Roseateles amylovorans: one gene and its partner. The protein of the gene in region 2 binds, or shares a complex with, the protein of the main gene of each other region. Links are inferred from orthologs where the notes say so. Each region holds a gene or a part of one and is shown on either strand. Other genes may lie near its edges. The genes, in order: tig and rpsG.

What was found.
Region 1: the proteins of rpsG (region 2) and tig are in contact, whole or in part, in a crystal structure (PDB 3GTY), measured with the Thermotoga maritima proteins. The link is inferred for Roseateles amylovorans from one-to-one orthologs. Residues at the interface, in WP_004081843.1 of Thermotoga maritima: Lys34, Lys52, Lys55, Glu59, Arg62, Gln63, Glu66, Asn67, Lys69, Val71, Arg95, Ala109, Lys110, Lys111, Gly112, Arg113, Pro114, Glu117, Glu121, Ile124, Ala125, Tyr127, Asn128, Asn129, Thr130, Gly131, Lys135, Asp139, Arg142, Met143; in WP_004081061.1 of Thermotoga maritima: Glu122, Val124, Val129, Leu130, Tyr133, Glu188, Gly259, Ile262, Tyr263, Glu266, Ser270, Glu273, Gln274, Glu277, Arg308, Gln311, Ile312, Ser315, Tyr316, Glu325, Arg329, Arg336, Leu363, Phe366, Trp367, Arg373, Leu377, Arg381, Leu384, Glu387.

What each region holds. Positions count from the first base shown.
Region 1 is NZ_CP104562.2:4,608,418-4,624,305, forward strand. What follows is about bases 1-2,861. They hold tig (trigger factor), read right to left. Parts: upstream 2,156-2,861; coding sequence 845-2,155; downstream 1-844. Other genes in these bases: clpP (ATP-dependent Clp endopeptidase proteolytic subunit ClpP), read right to left, coding at 1-526. In the rest of the region: N4261_RS19075 (efflux RND transporter permease subunit), read right to left, coding at 2,886-6,026; N4261_RS19080 (efflux RND transporter periplasmic adaptor subunit), read right to left, coding at 6,042-7,229; squalene synthase HpnC, read left to right, coding at 7,396-8,247; presqualene diphosphate synthase HpnD, read left to right, coding at 8,244-9,113; hydroxysqualene dehydroxylase HpnE, read left to right, coding at 9,110-10,426; N4261_RS19100 (IclR family transcriptional regulator), read left to right, coding at 10,522-11,289; pbpG (D-alanyl-D-alanine endopeptidase), read right to left, coding at 11,384-12,469; N4261_RS19110 (2-isopropylmalate synthase), read right to left, coding at 12,576-14,117; leuA (2-isopropylmalate synthase), read right to left, coding at 14,313-15,888. UniProt on the Bacillus subtilis protein: Involved in protein export. Acts as a chaperone by maintaining the newly synthesized protein in an open conformation. Functions as a peptidyl-prolyl cis-trans isomerase.
Region 2 is NZ_CP104562.2:703,365-707,450, forward strand. The notes cover bases 204-3,057. They hold rpsG (30S ribosomal protein S7), read left to right. Parts: upstream 204-1,322; coding sequence 1,323-1,793; downstream 1,794-3,057. Other genes in these bases: N4261_RS02985 (PIN domain-containing protein), read right to left, coding at 204-522; rpsL (30S ribosomal protein S12), read left to right, coding at 790-1,167; fusA (elongation factor G), read left to right, coding at 1,863-3,057. Outside these bases: more of N4261_RS02985, read right to left, coding at 49-203; more of fusA, read left to right, coding at 3,058-3,965.

The DNA of each region.
Region 1 (15,888 bases), 3.9 Mb from region 2 along the record:
CGGCCTGGATCTTCTCCAGGCTTTGGCCGGTGCGCTCCGCCAGGATGCGGTTGAGCTGCTCACGGGTCTTCAGGATCTCGCGGGCATGGATCTCGATGTCCGTGGCCTGTCCCTGGGCGCCGCCCAGCGGCTGGTGGATCATGATCTTGGCGTTGGGCAGCGAGAACCGCTTGCCCTTCTCGCCTGCGGCCAGCAGGAACGCGCCCATCGACGCAGCCATGCCCATGCACAGCGTGGACACCTGCGGCTTGATGAACTGCATGGTGTCGTAGATCGACATCCCTGCCGACACGCTGCCGCCCGGCGAGTTGATGTAGAGCGAGATTTCCTTGTCCGGATTCTCGCTCTCGAGGAACAGCAGCTGCGCCACCACCAGGTTGGCCACGGCGTCATTGACCGGGCCGACCAGGAAGACGATGCGCTCACGCAGCAGACGGCTGTAGATGTCATAGGCGCGCTCGCCGCGGCCCGACTGTTCGATCACGATGGGCACCATGCCCAGATTGCTAGTTTCCAGCGCGCTCATGAAATCCTCTGTTGTGGTTCGCGTCACGTCGACGATTATGTCCCGCAGCCCAAGCCCCTGCCGGCGATGTCCCGGGAGCACGGCAGCGACACCCTCGGGCCGCCAGACAACTCGGCCTGAGTCACCCGGAAGTACGGTTGTGTCACCCGGAAGTGGGGGCAGGATCGGCACTCACAAGCGGTGAGTCCCTCAGTCCCAATCAGGACGCAGAAATGACAAAGGCGCCGGCCTCTCGGCGCGGCGCCTTGGTGTGAGGCATCGAACCAGCAGCGGGGATCGAGCTCGATCCCCTCAGCGGGCGCGTTGCCGCGACACGGATCAGGCCTGAGCCATCAGCTCATCGAACGGCAGTTGCTTGTCGTTGATCTTGGCCTTGCCCAGGACGAAGTCGGTGACGTTGTTCTCGATCACGACGGCTTCGACTTCGGCCATGCGTTCGCGGTCCGACAGGTACCAACGCACGACTTCAGCCGGCTTCTCGTAGCTTTGCGAGATGTCTTCGATGTGAGCCTGGAGTTGTTCCGGCTTGGCTTGCAGGTTGTTGGCACGCACCAGCTCGGCGACGACCAGACCCAGGCGGACGCGCTTCTCAGCTTGTTCCTTGAAGAGTTCGGCGGGGATCGGCGCCTTGTCGGCATCCTTCACGCCACGCTTCTTCAGGTCTTCGCGGGCGTTGGCGACCATGCGCTCGGCTTCGCCTTCGACCAGCGCCTGGGGCACATCGAGCTCGGCCTTGGAGACCAGCGCGTCCATGGCGGCGCCCTTGTTGCGAGCCAGCACGCGGAACTTCACTTCGCGCTCGAGGTTCTTCTTGATGTCGGCGCGCAGGGCTTCGACGGTCGCTTCCTTGATGCCGAGGGCCTTGGCGAAGGCTTCGTTCACGTCAGGCAGGTGCTGGGCTTCGATCTTCTTGACCGTGACCAGGAAGTCGGCTTCCTTGCCGGCCACTTCCTTGCCGTGGTAGTCCTCGGGGAAGGCGAGCGGGAAGGTCTTGGATTCCCCGGCCTTCATGCCGCGCACGGCCTTCTCGAAGGCTTCGAGCATCTGGCCTTCGCCCAGCAGGAACTGGAATGCGTCGGCCTTGCCGCCGGCGAAGGGCTCGCCGTCGATCTTGCCTTCGAAGTCGATGGTGACGCGGTCGCCGTCGGCGGCCACATCGGCGGCAGCGCGCTGGGCGAACGAGCGACGCTGCTTGCGCAGGATCTCGACCGTCTTGTCGATGGCTTCTTCGGTCACTTCGGCGGAGATGCGATCGACTTCGGCCTCGGCCAGGTCACCCAGCTTGACTTCGGGATAGACCTCGAAGGTGGCGTCGAAAGCCAGCTGGCCTTCGGGGGCGCTGTCCTTCTGCTCGATGCGGGGCATGCCGGCGACGCGCAGCTTGGCTTCGTTGGCGGACTGGCTGAAGGCTTCGCCCAGCTTGTCGTTCACCACTTCGTATTGCACGGAAGCGCCGTAGCGCTGGGCCACGAAGGACATCGGCACCTTGCCGGGGCGGAAGCCGTCGGCCTTGACGGTGCGCGCCAGCTTCTTCAGGCGGGTCTCGACCTCGCTGTTGATGTCAGCGGCCGCCAGCGTGAGCGTGATGCGGCGTTCGAGCTTTTCGAGAGTTTCGACGGTGACAGCCATAGTGGACTCGGAAACAGTTGGAAGTGGTGCGCGGGGCCGGACTCGAACCGGCACGCCCGTGAAGGCGTCAGGACCTAAACCTGGTGCGTCTACCAATTTCGCCACCCGCGCTGGGTGAACAAGGGCTGCCTGCTGCGCTCTCGCGTTGCCTGGGCACGTGGCCTCGGTGCATCACGGGGAGAACGGCGGGCAGCCCCTTGGTAATGGGAACTAACGGGAACTGAATGGAACGGGGTACGGGCGACGTCATGAGCGGCTGCAGGACACACCTGGGCTGCTCAAGGCTCTTTCCAGGACCGCGTTCAGACGGGCCACGCCCTGCTCCCTCGATCCGGGAAACCGGCGATTGTAGCCAATGAACCGATCAGTTTCGCACCGCCCGCCGCCGGGATAAACCCACGCCCGTTGGCAGACCGCCTGAAAACCGCCGAAAGCCGCGGAAAGCCGAAAACCCGGCCACCCCACGCCGAAGCCTGCACGTGGCCTGTTTCGCCGAAGGGCTCGGTGTCACGGATCAGGCCGACCGGGGAGGCCTTTTCGGAAGTATTAGGAGGAATTCGGCGGACGTGAGTCCGACGAAGGGGGACATGGAGAAAAGGCCTCCCCGGTCGGCCTGATCGCGCGCGGGCGGGTGAAGTGGGAGGGGTTTGAGCCACTCACGGAAGTGACCATGGCCGCCACACGCCCTCCCCCCCCAGGGAGCAGCCCCCCCGGCCCGCAAAGCTCCCCATCAATGCGTCACCGGCGCGATCCCCGCATTCGGATCCCGTTCCACCCGGAACCACGCGGCGTACATGGCGGGCAGCGCCAGCAGGGTCAGCACGGTGGCCACGATCAGGCCGCCCATGATGGCGACGGCCATCGGACCCCAGAACACGCTGCGCGACAGCGGCACCATGGCCAGCACGGCGGCGGCGGCGGTGAGCGCGATCGGACGCAGCCGTCGCACGGCCGACTCGACGATGGCCTGCGCCGCGGGCACGCCCCGGCCGCGATCCTGCTCGATCTGGTCGATCAGGATGACCGAGTTGCGCTGGATCATCCCCATCAGGGCGATCACCCCCAGCATGGCCACGAAACCGAACGGGCGATTGAGGATCAGCAGTGCCGCCGACACACCCGCAATGCCCAGGAAGCCGGTCAGGAAGGCCAGCATCGCCCGGGAGAAGCTGTGCAGCTGCAGCATCAACAGGGTGAAGGTGATGAACAACATGATCGGCACGCCGGCCGCGATGGAGCCCTGGCCCTTGCTGCTCTCCTCGACCTCACCGGCGATGGAGATGGAATAACCCGGCGGCAGATCCTTCTGCAGTTCGCTGATCTTGGGCCAGACCTGGTAGGTGACCGTCGCGCCCTGCAGGCCTTCGATCACATCGCCCTGCACCGTGATCGCGAACGCACGCCCTTCGCGGTGCATCACACCCGGTTCCCAGGTCAGGCGCGGCTTGGCCACCTGCGCCAACGGCACGGAGCGGCCCGCCGCCGTTGGCACATAGGCGTTGGCCAGCTTGGTCAGCGTGTCGCGCTCGTCCACCGGCTGGCGCAGCACGATGTCGATCAGTCGATCGGCTTCCCGGTACTGGCCCACCGTGTTGCCCGACAACATGATCCGCACCGCCTGCGAAATGCCTTGGCTGGTGACCCCCAGCGCACGCGCCTTGTCCTGGTCCACGTCCAGGCGAAGCACCTTCACCGACTCGTTCCAGTTGTCGTTCACGCCCACCATGTTGGGATTGGCCCGCATCAGCAACTTGGCCTTGTCGGCCGCCTGACGCAGCAGCGTCGGATCGTCGCCGGCGATGCGGAACTGCACCGGGTACTGCACCGGCGGGCCGTTCTGCAGCAGCTTGACGCGGCCGCGCACATCGGAGAACTCGGCCGCGAGGATGGCCGGCAGCTTGCGGCGCAGGGCCTCGCGATCGTCCGGCGTCTTGGGCAACACGATGACCTGGCTGACGTTGGTGTTGGGCAGGATCTGGTCCAGTGGCAGGTAGAAGCGCGGCACGCCCGAGCCGACCCAGGTCGTCACGCTGCCCACCAGCGGCTCCTTGAGCATGCGGGCCTCGAAGCGCTTGGCGACCTCATTGCTCTGCTGGATGGTCGAGCCCTCCGGCAGCCACAGGTCAACCATGATCTCCGGCCGGCTGGAGTCGGGGAAGAACTGCTGCTGCACCTTGCCCATGCCGACCAGGCCCAGCACAAAGACCAGCACCGTCACACCGATGGTCTTCCAGCGATGTTGGACGCACCAGGCCACCGCGCGGCGGAACCGGTTGTAGAACGGGGTGTCGAACACCTCGTGGCTTTCGCCCTCATGGCCGGCACGGGTCTTCAGCAACAGCGCGCCCAGATAGGGGACGAAGTAGACCGAGACCAGCCAGGAGATCACCAGCGCCGCCGCGGTCACGGCGAAGATCGCGAAGGTGTATTCGCCCACCGCCGATTTCGCCAGACCGATCGGCAGGAAGCCGACGGCCGTGATCAGCGTGCCAGTGAGCATCGGCATCGCGGTGACTTCATAGGCATACGTCGCCGCATGCATCTTGTCGTAGCCCTCTTCGAGCTTGCGGACCATCATCTCGACCGCAATGATGGCGTCGTCCACCAGCAACCCGAGCGCGATGATCAGCGACCCGAGTGAGATCTTGTGCAGGCCGACGCCCGCATAGAGCATCACCACGAAGGTGATCGCCAGCACCAGCGGAATCGTGATGCCGACCACCAGGCCCGGCCACACGTCGATGCGCAGCGGCTTGGTGTGCAGGCCCAGGCTGATGAAGCTCACGCCCAGCACCACCACGACCGCTTCGATCAGCACATGCACGAATTCGCCGACGGAGCGCTTCACCGCCTCCGGCTGGTCCTGCACCTGGGCCAGCGTCACGCCGGCGGGCAGCGTCTTTTGCAGACGCTGCGTGGCCGTCTTGAGCGCCTTGCCCAGCACGACGATGTCGCCCCCCTTGGACATCGACACGCCCAGCGCCACCACCTGCTTGCCCTGGTAGCGGACCATGGTGCTCGGCGGGTCGACAAAGCCGCGGCGGATGGTCGCGATGTCGCCCAGGCGCAAGCTGCTGGCCACGCCGGTGGTGGTGTTGGTGGCGCGGATCGGGAAGTCGCTCAGCGACTGGACGGAGTTGAGTTGCCCCTCCACCCGGATCTGCACATTCGCGCTGCCCGCGTCCATGACGCCGGCGCTTTCGACCGCGTTCTGCGCATTCAGTTGCGAGACCACCTGGTTGAAGTCCAGGCCCAGTTCAGCCAGCCGCTTCTGCGAGACCTCGACAAAGAGTTTCTCCGCCTGCACGCCGAAGAGATCGACCTTGGCCACGTCAGGCAGGTGCAGCAGTTCCGAGCGCACCGCCTCGGCCTGCTGACGGAGTTCCTCATAGGAGAAACCGCCGTCGGTCGAGAGCGCAAAGATGGAGCCGTAGACGTCGCCGAACTCGTCGTTGAAGAACGGCCCCAGCACGCCCTGCGGCAAGGTGGCGCGCATGTCGCCGATCTTCTTGCGCACGGTGTACCAAAGCTGCGGCACGTCGGCGGCCGAGGTGTTGTCCTTGACCTGGAAGATGGTCAGCGACTCGCCGGGCTTGGTGTAGCTGCGGATCTTGTCGGCATGGGGCACTTCCTGCAGGGTGCGCTCGATCTTGTCGGTCACCTGCTCGGCCATCTGCTGGGGCGTGGCGCCCGGCCAGTAGGCCTGCACCACCATCGCACGGAAGGTGAACGGCGGATCCTCGTCCTGGCCCAGCTGGAAGTAGGCAGCGAAGCCCAGGATCATCAGCACCACCATCAGGTAGCGGGTCAGGGGGGCATGCTCCAGCGCCCAGCGCGAGAGGTTGAATCCGGCGCGGCTTGGGTTGCTCATCAGGGGCTCCCGGGCTCAGCGTTGCGATGCGGCGGACGCAGCGGGTGCGGCAGGCTGACCGCCCACCACCGGTCGCGCATCTTCCGCCGGCGCACCGGCGGGTTTGTAGCGCTTGACCTTCTGTCCCGGTGTCAGCACATGCGCGCCGGCAGTCACCACTTCCATGCCAGGCGTGAGCCCGTGCACGATCAATTCATTGCCTTCCGCGCCGGTCACCTGCACCGTGCGCGGCTGGACCGTCATCGTCTTCGGATCGAGCAGCAGCACCGAAGCACGGCCTTGCGCTTCCACCACCGCGCTGAGCGGCAGCTTGATGGCGTCGTCCGCCTGGGTACCGCTCATCACCACCGTTGCGGTCTGGCCCAGACGCACCTCACCGCCCTGGAGTTCAGCCTTCGCGAGGAAGGTGCGGGTGGCGGGGTCGGCCGAGGCGGCCAGTTCACGCAGTTGGATGGGCAGAGGCTCGGCGCGCGCATCGCTCCAGAGCTTGACCGACAGACCGCCGGGCGTGGACGCCGCGGTGCGCACCAGGGCGATCTGATCCTCCGGGACCGAGAAGACGATGTCGCGCGGACCGTCATGGGCCACCCGGACGATCGGCGTGCCGGCGGCCACCACCATGCCGGGTTCGGCATCGACGCTGGTCACCACGCCGGCCACATCCGACACCAAGGTCGCGTACTGGGCCTGGTTCCGCTGCACATCCGCCTGGGCGCGCGCCTGATCGAACTGGGCCTGGGCGGCCTTGAAGGCGGCATCCCGACGCTCCAACTCGGCGGCACTGATGAAGCCCTGGTCACGCAGTTCGATGTAGCGCTTGAAATCGGCGCCCGACTGGTCGCGATTCACCTTGGCCGCCAGCAAGGCGGCGCGCGCCGAGTCCTGTGCCAGCACGAAATCCTGGCTGTCCAGACGCGCGAGCAATTGCCCCGGCTTGACGACCGCGCCCAGATCAACCCGCCGCTCCAGCAGCTTGCCGCCGACGCGGAAAGACAACCGCGACTCGGTGCGCGCCCGCACTTCCGCCGCGTATTCGCGCTTCATGCCGGCGGACTGCGAGGTCAGCACCAGGGTGCGGACATAGCGATCAGGCTCGGGCGCCTGTTCCTGTTTGCCGCAGGCCACCAGCCACAGCGCCGGCAAGCACATCAAAACCCGGCTCCACAGCTTCACGCGCGGGGACACAAGAGACCGTTGGGGCATGAACCACCTCGACAAAGGCGCAGCGCGCAACAGGCGCGCCGCAGTAACTGACTGACCGGTCAGTAATGTATTCAGAGGGTAGAACCCTGTCAAACCAGACGGCGACAGATCACTTCGGTCTGGTGCGTCTTCGCATCAGGCTGGGGCAGAGGGCGATCCGTCGACAATGGCGCCCGTGAGCATAGAGCACTACGAAAACTTTCCTGTCGCCTCCTGGTTGAGCCCGCCCCGGTTGCGGCCCGCCATCGTGGCCATCTATCACTTCGCCCGAACGGCCGACGACCTGGCCGACGAGGGCGATGCCCCCGCCGCCCAGCGCCTGGCCGACCTGGCCGCCTACCGCGCCGACCTTCGCGCTGTCGCGCAGGGGCAAGCGCCCTCCCCGCGCTGGGAGCGCCGGGTGTTTGCGCCCTTGGGCCGGGTGATCGCCAGCGATCGGCTGCCGGTGCCGCTGCTGGAGGACCTGCTGGATGCCTTCGAGCAGGACCTGGTCAAGACCGACTACGACACCCGCACCGAGCTGCTGGACTACTGCCGCCGCTCCGCCAATCCGGTCGGTCGACTGCTGCTGCATCTCTACGGCCTCGACGACGCCACGGCACTGCGGCGTTCCGACGCCATCTGCAGCGCCTTGCAGTTGATCAACTTCTGGCAGGACTTCACCGTGGATGGTCCCCGAGGTCGGGTGTATGCGCCACGCGAGGACCGACGCCGTCATGGGGTCGAGGGACATCAGTTGTTGGCGCTGCAAGACAGCCCGGCCGCGCGCGGGTTGATCCGCGATCTGTGCGACTGGGCACGACAATTGATGGCCGAGGGCGCGCCGCTGGTGCACCAGATCCCGGGCCGTGCCGGCTGGGAGCTGCGCTTGGTGGTACAAGGCGGCCTGCGAATTCTCGACAAACTCGACGCCATGCATTTCGCCTCTCTTCAGCAACGCCCCACGCTTGGCGCCTCGGACGCGCCCGCGCTGCTGTGGCGCGCCCTGACGATGCGCCCACGGAAGACTGCGCCATGACCGCGCCCGCCGCCCCCTCCACGCCGGAACAGTATGTGCAGCAGAAGGCCGCGCAAAGCGGCTCCAGCTTCTACTACGCCTTCCTGTTCCTGCCGACACCGCGCCGCGAGGCGATCACCGCCTTCTACGCCTTCTGCCGCGAGGTGGACGATGTGGTCGACGAGGTCACCGATCCCGGCGTCGCCGCGACCAAGCTGGCCTGGTGGCGCAAGGAAGTGATGAGCGCCTTCAACGGACAGCCGCAGCATCCCGCGATGAAAGCACTGATGCCGCATGTCCAGGCCCATGACATCCGCGCCGAGCATCTGCTGGCCGTCATCGACGGCTGCCAGATGGACCTGGACCAGACCCGCTACCTGGACTTTGCCGGCCTGCAGCGCTATTGCCACCTGGTGGCGGGCGTGGTGGGCGAAGTCGCCTCGGGCATCTTCGGTCGACAGGATCCGGCCACCATCGCCTATGCCCACAAGCTGGGTCTGGCGATGCAACTGACCAACATCATCCGGGATGTGGGCGACGATGCCCGCCGCGGTCGCATCTACCTGCCGGTGAGCGAGCTGCAACAGTTCGACGTCAAGGCCCACGAGATCCTCAAACGCGAGTCCCCCTGGGGCTACAGCGATCGCTTCACGGCGCTGATGACCTTCCAGGCCGAGCGGGCCCATCGGCTGTACGACGAGGCCTTCGCGCTGCTGCCCGAGGTGGATCGCAAGGCCCAGAAGCCCGGCATCATGATGGCCAACATCTACCGCACCCTGCTGCGCGAGATCGAGGCCGAACGCTTCCAGGTGCTGCAGCAGCGCATTTCGCTGACCCCGCTGCGCAAGCTGTGGATCGCGATGAAGACCAACTGGCGCGGCCGATGAGCGCCACCGCCCCCGGCGACGCGCCGCGGCTGGCGATCGTCGGCGGCGGCTGGTCCGGCCTGGCTGCGGCGATCGAGGCGACCTCGCTTGGCGCCGCCGTCACGCTGTTCGAGATGGCACCGCAACGCGGCGGCCGCGCGAGAAGCCTCGATGGCGGCTCCGACGCGCTCGACAACGGCCAGCACATCCTGATCGGCGCCTACACCGAGACCCTGGGCCTGATGCGCCGCATCGGGCTGGCCCCGGACGCGCTGCTGCTGCGCATGCCGCTGCGTCTGCGCTACCCGGATCGCGAGACCCTGCGCCTGCCGCCGGGGCCGCCGCTGGTCGCCTTCACCCGCGGCGTGCTGGGCTGCTCGGCCTGGTCCTGGCGCGACCGACTGGGCTTCATGACCGCCAGCACACGCTGGATGCTGAACGGCTTTCGCTGCGACCCTCGCCTGACCGTGGCAGCGCTCTGCGCCTCGATGCCGCAGGCCGTGCGCGACGATCTCATCGACCCGCTGTGCGTCGCTGCACTGAACACACCCGCCGCCCAGGCCAGCGCGCAGGTCTTCCTTCGGGTGCTGAAGGATGCGCTCTTCAGCGGACCCGGCAGCGCCGATCTGCTGCTGCCGCGTCGCGGGTTGAGCGCGCTGCTGCCCGATCCCGCGAGTGACTGGCTGACCTCGCACGGCGCGCAGTTGCTCACCCAGCGGGTGCAGCAGATCACGATCGACGAGGCCACGCGCCCTCGCGGCCCCCACCGTGCGGGCGTGCAGGTTGACGGCGCCCCCTTCGATGCCGTGATCCTCGCCTGCACCTCGGTGGAAGCGGCGCGGCTGACGCGGGACCTGGCACCGGACTGGAGCGCCACCGCCGCAGCGTTCGAATTCCAGCCCATCATCACCGTCTATCTGCGGGGCGACGGCGCGCGGCTGCCGGCACCGATGGTGGCGCTGCGGGAATCGTCGACCGAGCCGGCGCAGTTCGCTTTCGACCTCGGCCAGCTGGACCAGCAGGACGGCCTGTTCAGCCTCGTCATCAGTGGGGCTGCAGACTGGGTCGCGAAGGGGCTTGAGGCTGCGGGCGCGGCAGCGCTGGCGCAGGCCACGCGCTGCTTCGACTGGCCCCAGGCGCCCCAGATCGTGCGCGTGCTGAGTGAAAAGCGGGCGACCTTCGCCTGCACGCCCGGGCTGCAACGCCCCGGCGATGTCATCGTCCCTGGCGTCTGGGCCGCTGGCGACTATCTCGACGGGCCCTACCCGGCCACGCTCGAAGGCGCCGTTCGGAGCGGCCTGAGCGCCGCCCGTTCCGCAATGCGGCACGGCTGACGCGCCATGTACCGGTGAGGGTCAAAAGCGACGTCCGCGCGTCGCTCGGGGTTTCGCCATGTAAAAACCTCGGGAAATCCTTCACAATCGTTCGCATGAAATCCAAGGAGATGCAGTCCCCCGCCATCCAGGTCCTGGAGCGCACCTTTGCGCTGCTCGATGTGCTCGCGCAGCATCAGGATCCGGTCTCGCTGAAAGTCATCAGCGAGACCACCGGCCTGCATCCCTCGACCGCCCACCGCATCCTCAACGACCTGGCGCTGGGCCGCTATGTGGATCGCCCTGAAGCGGGCAGCTATCGGCTGGGCATGCGACTGCTGGAGCTGGGCAACCTGGTCAAGGCCCGACTGGATGTCCGCGAGGCCGCGATCGGCCCGATGCGCGAGCTGCACAAGCTGACCCACCAACCGGTCAACCTGTCGGTGCGTCAGGGCGATGAGATCGTCTACATCGAGCGCACCTACAGCGAGCGCTCCGGGATGCAGGTGGTTCGCGCGGTCGGCGGCCGGGCGCCGCTGCATCTGACCTCGGTCGGCAAGCTCTTCCTGGCCAGCGACGATGCGCAGCGGGTGCGCGCCTATGCGACCCGCACCGGCCTGTCCGGCCACACCCGCAACAGCCTGACCGAGATCGGCCAGTTGGAGCGCGAAATGGCACTGGTGCGCCAGCGCGGCGTGGCGCGCGACGATGAGGAACTGGAGCTGGGCGTGCGCTGCATGGCCGCCGGCATCTATGACGACCAAGGCAAGCTGGTGGCCGGGCTGTCGATCTCGGCCCCGGCCGATCGGCTGGAGGAAGGCTGGCTGCCGCGCCTGAAGGAGACCGCGACGCGGATTTCGACCTCGCTAGGCTTCCGCGGCTGACACGCCCAGCGCGTTCGGTTCAGAAAATGCAAAAGCGGGCCGAGGCCCGCTTTGTCATTGAGCGGCCGGACCCGACGGGCCGGCACCGGACTGATTACTTGATCAGCACCGTCGCGGCGGTGGCCGTGGCGGCAGCAGCCGTCGCGGTGGCGGTTGCCGCTGGCGGCACGATCGGCGAGCTGTTGCTCATCAGCCATTTGCGCACCCGCTCGGCATCGCCGATGCGCGAGTACTTGCCGGCCGAATCCAGGAACACCATGATCAGCTTGCGACCCGCCATCTGGGCCTGCATCACCAGGCATTGACCCGCCTCGTTGATGAAGCCGGTTTTTTGCAGGCCGATGTCCCAGTCCGCCTTCTTCACCAGGCCGTTGGTGGTGCCGAAGCGCACCAGGCGACGACCCAGTGCCACCGTGTATTCGGTGGAGGTGGACAACTCACGGATGAGCGGGAATTGATGCGCCGTCTTCACCAGCATGGCCAGGTCCTTGGCGCTGGACTGGTTGCGGCTGGACAGGCCGGTGGGCTCGACATAGTGAGTGTCGACCATGCCCAGCGCATGCGCCTTGAGGTTCATCGCGCCCACAAACGCTTCCAGACCGCCCGGATAGTTGCGGCCCAACGCATGGGCGGCCCGGTTCTCCGAGGACATCAACGCCAGATGCAGCAGTTCGCCGCGGGTCAGCGTGGTGCCGACGGCCAGACGGGAACCGGTGAACTTCTCGGTGTCCTTGTCTTCGTCAGAGATGGTGATCTTTTCGTCCAGCGACTGGTTGGCCTCGACCACCAGCAGCGCCGTCATCAGCTTGGTGATGGAGGCGATCGGCAGCACCGCCTGGGGATTCTTCGAGAACAGAACCTCGTTGGTGTCCTGGTCCAGCACCAGCGCGACGCTGGACTTGAGGTCGAGCGGGTCTTCGGTGTCGTGCAGGCCGTACATCTGACCGAAGGACGGCTTGGCCGGCACGATCTCCCGCACCGCGGCCCGAGCGGCCACCTTGCGCGGCGAGCGCGGGGCCGGTTTGGCCTTGCGCACCGAGGTAGCTTTGGCCTTGGCTTTGGCCGATGCGGCGGTCGCTGCCTGCGCCGAGTGGGTCGGAAGCAGGCTGACGGTCAGCCCGGCCAGGAGCATGGCACCGCTCAGAGCGGCACCTGACAGCAATGTCGCAATGGTCTTCAATCCGGTCCCCAAATATGGGCGCGAGTTTAGAAGATCGCAGCGAGAGCGGCAAGCAGATCAAGGACTTAGTTCACTTTTTTAAAGTGAACCAGTCCTCAGGACCTTCTCAACCCTGGGCCGCGACCCGCTCAGTCTTGCTCTGCAGCTTGTTCAAAGCACTTAAATATGCTTTGGCGGAAGCGACAACGATATCGGGATCTGCCCCGACCCCGTTCACTACTCGCCCGGCATGCTGCAAACGCACCGTGACTTCGCCTTGCGATTCTGTACTCCCGCTGGTGATGGCGTTCACCGAATACAGCAGCAATTCGGCACCACTTTGCACTTTGCTCTCGATTGCCTTGAGCACGGCATCGACCGGACCGTTGCCATCGCTTTCCGTACGGTGTTCGGTGTCGCCAGCGGCGAACACCACCTCGGCCTGCGGCCGCTCGCCCATTTCCGAGCGCTGGGCCAGCGCCACCAGCCGGAAATGTTCCTGTTCCTGGCTGACCGAGTCATCCATCACCAGCGCGATGATGTCTTCATCAAAGATCTCCGCCTTGCGATCGGCCAGGTCCTTGAAGCGCTGGAAGGCGGCATTGATTTCGGCCTCGGACTCCAGTTGCACGCCCAGCTCCTGCAGGCGCTGCTTGAAGGCATTGCGACCCGAGAGCTTGCCCAGCACGATCTTGTTGGCGCTCCAGCCGACGTCCTCGGCCCGCATGATTTCGTAGGTGTCCCGCGCCTTGAGCACGCCGTCCTGATGGATGCCGGACGCATGGGCGAAGGCATTGGCACCGACCACCGCCTTGTTGGGCTGCACCACGAAGCCGGTGGTCTGCGACACCAGGCGGGAGGCCGGCACGATCTGGCTGGCATCGATGCGGACATCCAAGCCGAAATAATCGCGGCGGGTCTTCACCGCCATCACCACTTCCTCCAGCGAGCAGTTGCCAGCGCGCTCGCCCAGGCCGTTGATGGTGCACTCGATCTGCCGCGCGCCGCCGATCTTCACACCAGCCAGCGAATTGGCCACCGCCATGCCGAGGTCGTTGTGACAGTGCACCGACCAGATCGCCTGGTCGGCATTGGGCACCCGCTCCCGCAGCCGCCGGATGAATTCGCCGTACAGCTCGGGAATGGCATAACCCACGGTGTCCGGAATGTTGATCGTGCGCGCCCCTTCGCGGATCACCGCCTCCACGACCCGGGCCAGGAAGTCCGGGTCGGAGCGGTAGCCGTCCTCGGGAGAGAACTCGATGTCATCAGTCAGATTGCGGGCGAAGCGCACCGATTGGGTGGCCTGCTCCAGCACCTGGTCACGGGTCATGCGCAGCTTCTTCTCCATGTGGAGCTCGCTGGTCGCAATGAAGGTGTGGATGCGGGACCGCGCCGCGCCCTTGAGCGCTTCGGCGGCGCGGGCGATGTCGCGGTCATTGGCGCGGGCCAGCGAGCAGACGGTGCTGTCGCGGATGGCCTCCGCGATCGCGCGCACCGCCTCGAAGTCCCCATGGCTGGCGGCAGCGAAGCCGGCCTCGATCACGTCCACCTTCAATCGCTCGAGTTGCCGCGCGATACGCAGCTTTTCGTCCTTGGTCATGGACGCTCCGGGCGATTGTTCACCGTCGCGCAGGGTGGTGTCGAAGATGATGAGTGCGTCGGACATGAACGGGCTTCCTTCAATCGGTGGCGTGCGCGACAGGCGGGTCAGGGACTCGCGCCGCGGCGGTGTGTCGGCATGGCTGTCGGCACGGGTGTCAGCGCCTGGTTGCTGCGCAGGGTTTCTGGACTGAGCGACGGATGGGGATGGGAACGGCGGCTGGGCTCGATTCTGCCGCCGATCCGTCGCCCCGCCGTCGGATCAGACGGTCTGCAGGCGCACGAGCTTGAGCACACCACGCTGCGCCGCGCGGCGCAGACCGGACACGATCGCCTTCAGCGAGGCGGACGCGATGTTGCTGTCCATGCCCACACCGAACAAGGTCGCCTCGCCGACGCGCAGCTCCAGATAGGCCACCGCCTGCGCGTCCGCACCGCTGCCCAGCGCATGCTCGTGGTAGTCCAGCACCCGCACCTGGGTCTGCAGCTGCTTGTTCAGGCCCTCGACGAAGGCATCGATCGGCCCGCGGCCCTGCCCGTCCACCTTGATCATGCGCACGCACAGGTCGGCCTGGGCCTGGACTGTCGTCTGACCATCCTCGGCCGTGCCGATCTGCGGCTGCAGCGCCGGCGCCTGCTTGACGCCATATTCGCGATCGAAGATCTGCCAGAGGTCGGCCGCGCCCAGCTCCTTGCCGTGGGTGTCCATCACGCCCTGGACGATCTGGCTGAATTCGATCTGCAGGCGGCGCGGCATTTCAATGCCGTATTCCGACTCCAGCAGATAGGAAATGCCGCCCTTGCCGGACTGGCTGTTCACCCGGATCACCGCTTCATAGCTGCGGCCGAGGTCCTTGGGATCGATGGGCAGATAGGGGATCTCCCAGATGTCGCCCTCCTTGCGGGCTGAGAAGGCCTTTTTGATGGCGTCCTGGTGCGAGCCCGAGAACGAGGTGTAGACCAGCTCACCCACATACGGATGACGCGGATGCACCGGCAACTGGTTGCAATGCTCGACACAGCGGCGCACCTCATCGATGTCGGAGAAATCCAGACCGGGCGGCACGCCCTGGGTATAGAGGTTCAGCGCGATGTTGACCAGATCCAGATTGCCGGTGCGCTCGCCGTTGCCGAACAAACAACCCTCGATGCGATCGGCACCCGCCATCAGGGCCAGCTCGGCCGCGGCCGTGCCGGTGCCCCGGTCATTGTGCGGATGGACCGACAGGATCACCGACTCGCGGCGCTCGATGTGGCGGTGCATCCACTCGACCATGTCGGCAAAGACATTCGGCGTGGAATGCTCGACCGTGGTCGGCAGGTTGATGATGATCTTGCGCTCGGGCGTCGGGCCCCAGGCCTCGGTGACCGCATCCACCACGCGCTTGGAGAACGCCAGTTCGGTGCCGGAGAACATCTCGGGCGAATACTCGAAGCGGAAATCGGTCTCGGGCTGCCGCGCCGCCATCTCGCGAATCATCGCGGTGTGGGTCACGGCCAGGTCGACGATCTGGTCTTCGGTCATGCCCAGCACCACGCGGCGCATCACCGGGGCGACTGCGTTGTAGAGATGGACCACCGCTCGCTTCGCACCGACCAGCGACTCGAAGGTGCGCTCGATCAGCGGCTGCCGCGCCTGGGTCAGGACCTGGATGGTGACGTCGTCCGGGATCTGACCGTCTTCGATCAGCATGCGGACGAAATCGAAGTCGGTCTGCGAGGCGGAGGGGAAACCGACCTCGATCTCCTTGAAGCCGATCTTGACCAGCATCTGGAACATCCGCAGCTTGCGCTCCGGATCCATCGGCTCGATCAGGGCCTGGTTGCCGTCCCGCAGA
Region 2 (4,086 bases):
GCCTTTTTCCGTTCTAGCGCTGCCTGAAACCGCGGCGATCTTGTTGGGTCAGTCCAACGAGGAGCGCCGAGCCAGCCAAGCGCCCGGAGACAGGATGTCCAGCCCAAGTTTGGCGGCCCGCCTGGCTACTTTCAGCACGGCGCGATCGCGAGAGATCAGGCAAGTCGGTTGGAGCGCGCACTGCGCAAGTGCCAGGTCGATGAACTTCTGATCATCTGGATCGCTGCAGCGGGGGCGCGCCATGCCCAGGATCGGGGCCTCGACGAATTGGCAATGACGGGAAAACACGTCATTCACTCGCTGCAGGTCGGGTGCGTAGGATGCCGCCACCCCGCGAGCAATGACATGGACCAATTCCCCCTTCATCGCCTGCGTCGCGATCCAACGTAAGCGCCCGCTCTCGATATCATCGATGAGTGGCGACAGGCTTGCCTCGCCAAACACCACCCAGTCCATGACGATCTGGGTGTCGAGAACGAGCACCGGGCTGACGAGCTGCTGCGGTGGTTGCGGGGCGTGCATGAGGGGGCAATCAGCGGCGGGCATGGGGCTCGGAGCATAGCGCCTTGTGTGGTTGCATCGAACTGGCCTACAATCGCCGGCTCTTCAGCATGTCTTGATGCGCCCTCACGCCGCTTATCTGTGCGGGGTGGTGTTGATCCGAGCGTGGTGCCGCAAGGTGCTGCGCTTTTGTTGCTTGTGAAATCGGTCTCAATGGGTCGATTTCGGGCCGGAGTTGCATCCCCAAGGCCCGCTGAAGTTGTGACTTCAAACGGGAACAAGTTACTTATGCCAACCATCAATCAACTCGTTCGCCACGGTCGCGAGACCGAGGTGACGAAATCCAAGTCGCCGGCTATGCAGTCGTGCCCGCAGCGCCGTGGCGTCTGCACCCGCGTGTACACCACCACCCCGAAAAAGCCGAACTCGGCGCTTCGTAAGGTGGCCAAGGTGCGCCTGACCAATGGTTTCGAGGTCATCTCGTACATCGGCGGTGAAGGCCACAACCTGCAGGAACACAGCGTCGTGCTGGTGCGCGGCGGTCGTGTCAAGGATCTGCCAGGTGTGCGTTACCACATCGTGCGCGGTTCGCTGGACCTGCAGGGCGTGAAGGATCGCAAGCAGTCGCGTTCCAAGTACGGCGCGAAGCGTCCAAAGAAGGCTTAATCAGCCAAGGTCTTGGTGGCCTGTCGGTCACCGAATTGTTGCGGTCCAGATGCATGTGCACTGGTCACCGAGTAAGTGGATCCCCCTGTCTGTCTGGTGGTGATCCGCGGCGGGGTGAAAGCCCTGACCAACTGAAGCATTGAAGGAAGAATCCCATGCCACGTCGTCGCGAAGTACCCAAGCGCGAGATCCTGCCTGATCCGAAGTTCGGCAGCGTCGATCTGTCCAAGTTCATGAACGTCATCATGGAATCGGGCAAGAAGGCCGTCGCAGAGCGCATCATTTACGGCGCCCTGGAGCAAGTCGAGCAGAAGTCCGGCAAGGACCCGCTGGAAGTGTTCATGATCGCGCTGAACAACGTGAAGCCCATGGTCGAAGTGAAGTCCCGCCGCGTTGGCGGTGCGAACTACCAAGTTCCCGTGGAAGTTCGCCCCGTCCGCCGTATGGCCCTGGCCATGCGCTGGCTGAAGGAATCGGCCCGCAAGCGCGGTGAGAAGTCGATGGCTCAGCGTCTGGCCAACGAGCTGCTGGAGGCCTCGGAAGGCCGCGGCGGCGCGATGAAGAAGCGCGACGAAGTCCACCGCATGGCAGACGCCAACAAGGCGTTCTCGCACTTCCGTTTCTAAACAAGACCTCTCAGGCCGCCTCGGGTTATTACTAACCCGCTGGCGGCTCCATGCATTTGGAGTGACACCATGTCCCGCAAGACCCCCATCGAGCGCTACCGCAATATCGGTATCTCGGCGCACATCGATGCCGGCAAGACCACGACGACGGAACGTATCCTGTACTACACCGGTGTGAACCACAAGATCGGCGAAGTGCACGATGGTGCGGCCACGATGGACTGGATGGAGCAGGAGCAAGAGCGCGGCATCACCATCACGTCGGCCGCGACGACCTGCTTCTGGAAGGGCATGGACATGTCCTACCCTGAGCATCGCTTCAACATCATTGACACCCCCGGGCACGTCGACTTCACCATTGAAGTCGAACGTTCCATGCGCGTGCTGGACGGCGCCTGCATGGTCTATTGCGCCGTGGGTGGTGTGCAGCCCCAGTCGGAAACCGTCTGGCGCCAAGCCAACAAGTACAAGGTGCCGCGTCTGGCCTTCGTGAACAAGATGGACCGCACGGGTGCCAACTTCTTCAAGGTCGTGGACCAGATGAAGACCCGCCTGAAGGCCAACCCCGTGCCCGTGGTCATCCCCATCGGCGCGGAGGAAAACTTCAAGGGCGTGGTGGACCTGTTCAAGATGAAGGCCATCATCTGGGACGAAGCTTCCCAGGGCATGAAGTTCACCTTCGAAGAGATTCCCGCTGACCTGGTCGAAGTGGCCCAGGAATGGCGGGAGAAGATGGTCGAGGCGGCTGCCGAGGCCACCGAAGAGCTGATGAACAAGTACCTCGAGACGGGCGACCTGACCGAGGAAGAAATCAAGCTCGCGATCCGCAAGCGCACCATCGCGACCGAGATCCAGCCGATGCTGTGCGGCACCGCGTTCAAGAACAAGGGTGTGCAGCGCATGCTGGACGCCGTGATCGACTTCCTGCCGTCGCCGCTGGACATCCCGCCGGTGGCTGGTACGGACGAAGATGATCAGCCGATCACCCGTCAACGTACGGACGACGAGAAGTTCTCGGCGCTAGCCTTCAAGCTGATGACTGACCCGTATGTCGGCCAACTGACCTTCGTGCGCGTTTATTCGGGCGTGCTGCAGTCGGGCGCTACCGTGTACAACCCGGTCCGCGGCAAGAAAGAGCGTATCGGCCGGATCCTGCAGATGCACGCCAACCAGCGTGAGGAAATCAAGGAAATTCTGGCTGGTGACATCGCGGCCTGCGTGGGTCTGAAGGACGTGACCACGGGCGAAACCCTGTGCGACCCTGACAGCATCATCACGCTGGAACGCATGGTGTTCCCGGAGCCGGTGATCTCGCAGGCTGTCGAGCCGAAGACCAAGGCCGACCAGGAAAAGATGGGTATCGCGCTGGGCCGTCTGGCTGCTGAGGATCCGTCGTTCCGCCTGCGTACCGATGAAGAGTCGGGCCAGACCATCATTTCCGGCATGGGCGAGCTCCACCTGGAAATCATCGTCGACCGCATGAAGCGCGAGTTTGGCGTGGAAGCCAACGTGGGCAAGCCGCAGGTTGCTTATCGCGAGACGATCCGCAAGTCGGTGTCCGACGTCGAAGGCAAGTTCGTGCGTCAGTCCGGTGGTAAGGGTCAGTACGGTCACGTCGTGTTCTCGATCGAGCCGCAAGAAGCCGGTAAGGGCTTCGAGTTCGTCGACGCCATCAAGGGCGGCGTGGTGCCTCGCGAGTTCATCCCCGCGGTCGAAAAGGGTGTGATCGACAGCCTGCCGAACGGCGTGCTGGCCGGCTACCCGGTGGTGGACGTGAAGGTCACGCTGACCTTCGGTTCGTACCACGATGTGGACTCGAACGAAAACGCGTTCAAGATGGCCGCCTCGATGGGCTTCAAGGAAGCTTGCCGTCGCGCCAGCCCCGTGATCCTCGAGCCGATGATGGCCGTGGAAGTCGAGACGCCGGAAGACTATGCTGGTACGGTGATGGGTGACCTGTCCAGCCGTCGCGGCATGGTGCAGGGCATGGACGACATGGTCGGTGGTGGCAAGATCATCAAGGCAGAGGTTCCTCTGTCCGAGATGTTCGGCTACTCGACCTCGCTGCGTTCGGCCACGCAAGGCCGTGCGACGTACACGATGGAGTTCAAGCACTACAGCGAAGCTCCAAAGAACGTCGCCGACGCGATCGTCACTGCTCGCGCGAAGTGATGAGTTTGAGCTGGTGCCCCCGGGCGCCGGCTCTTTTCGTTCTTTGATTTCCAGATTCGTCTTCGCAGAGGCTCTCCCGGTTGCCAGTCGCCGGGGTCCAAGGGCACTGCGGAAACGCTAA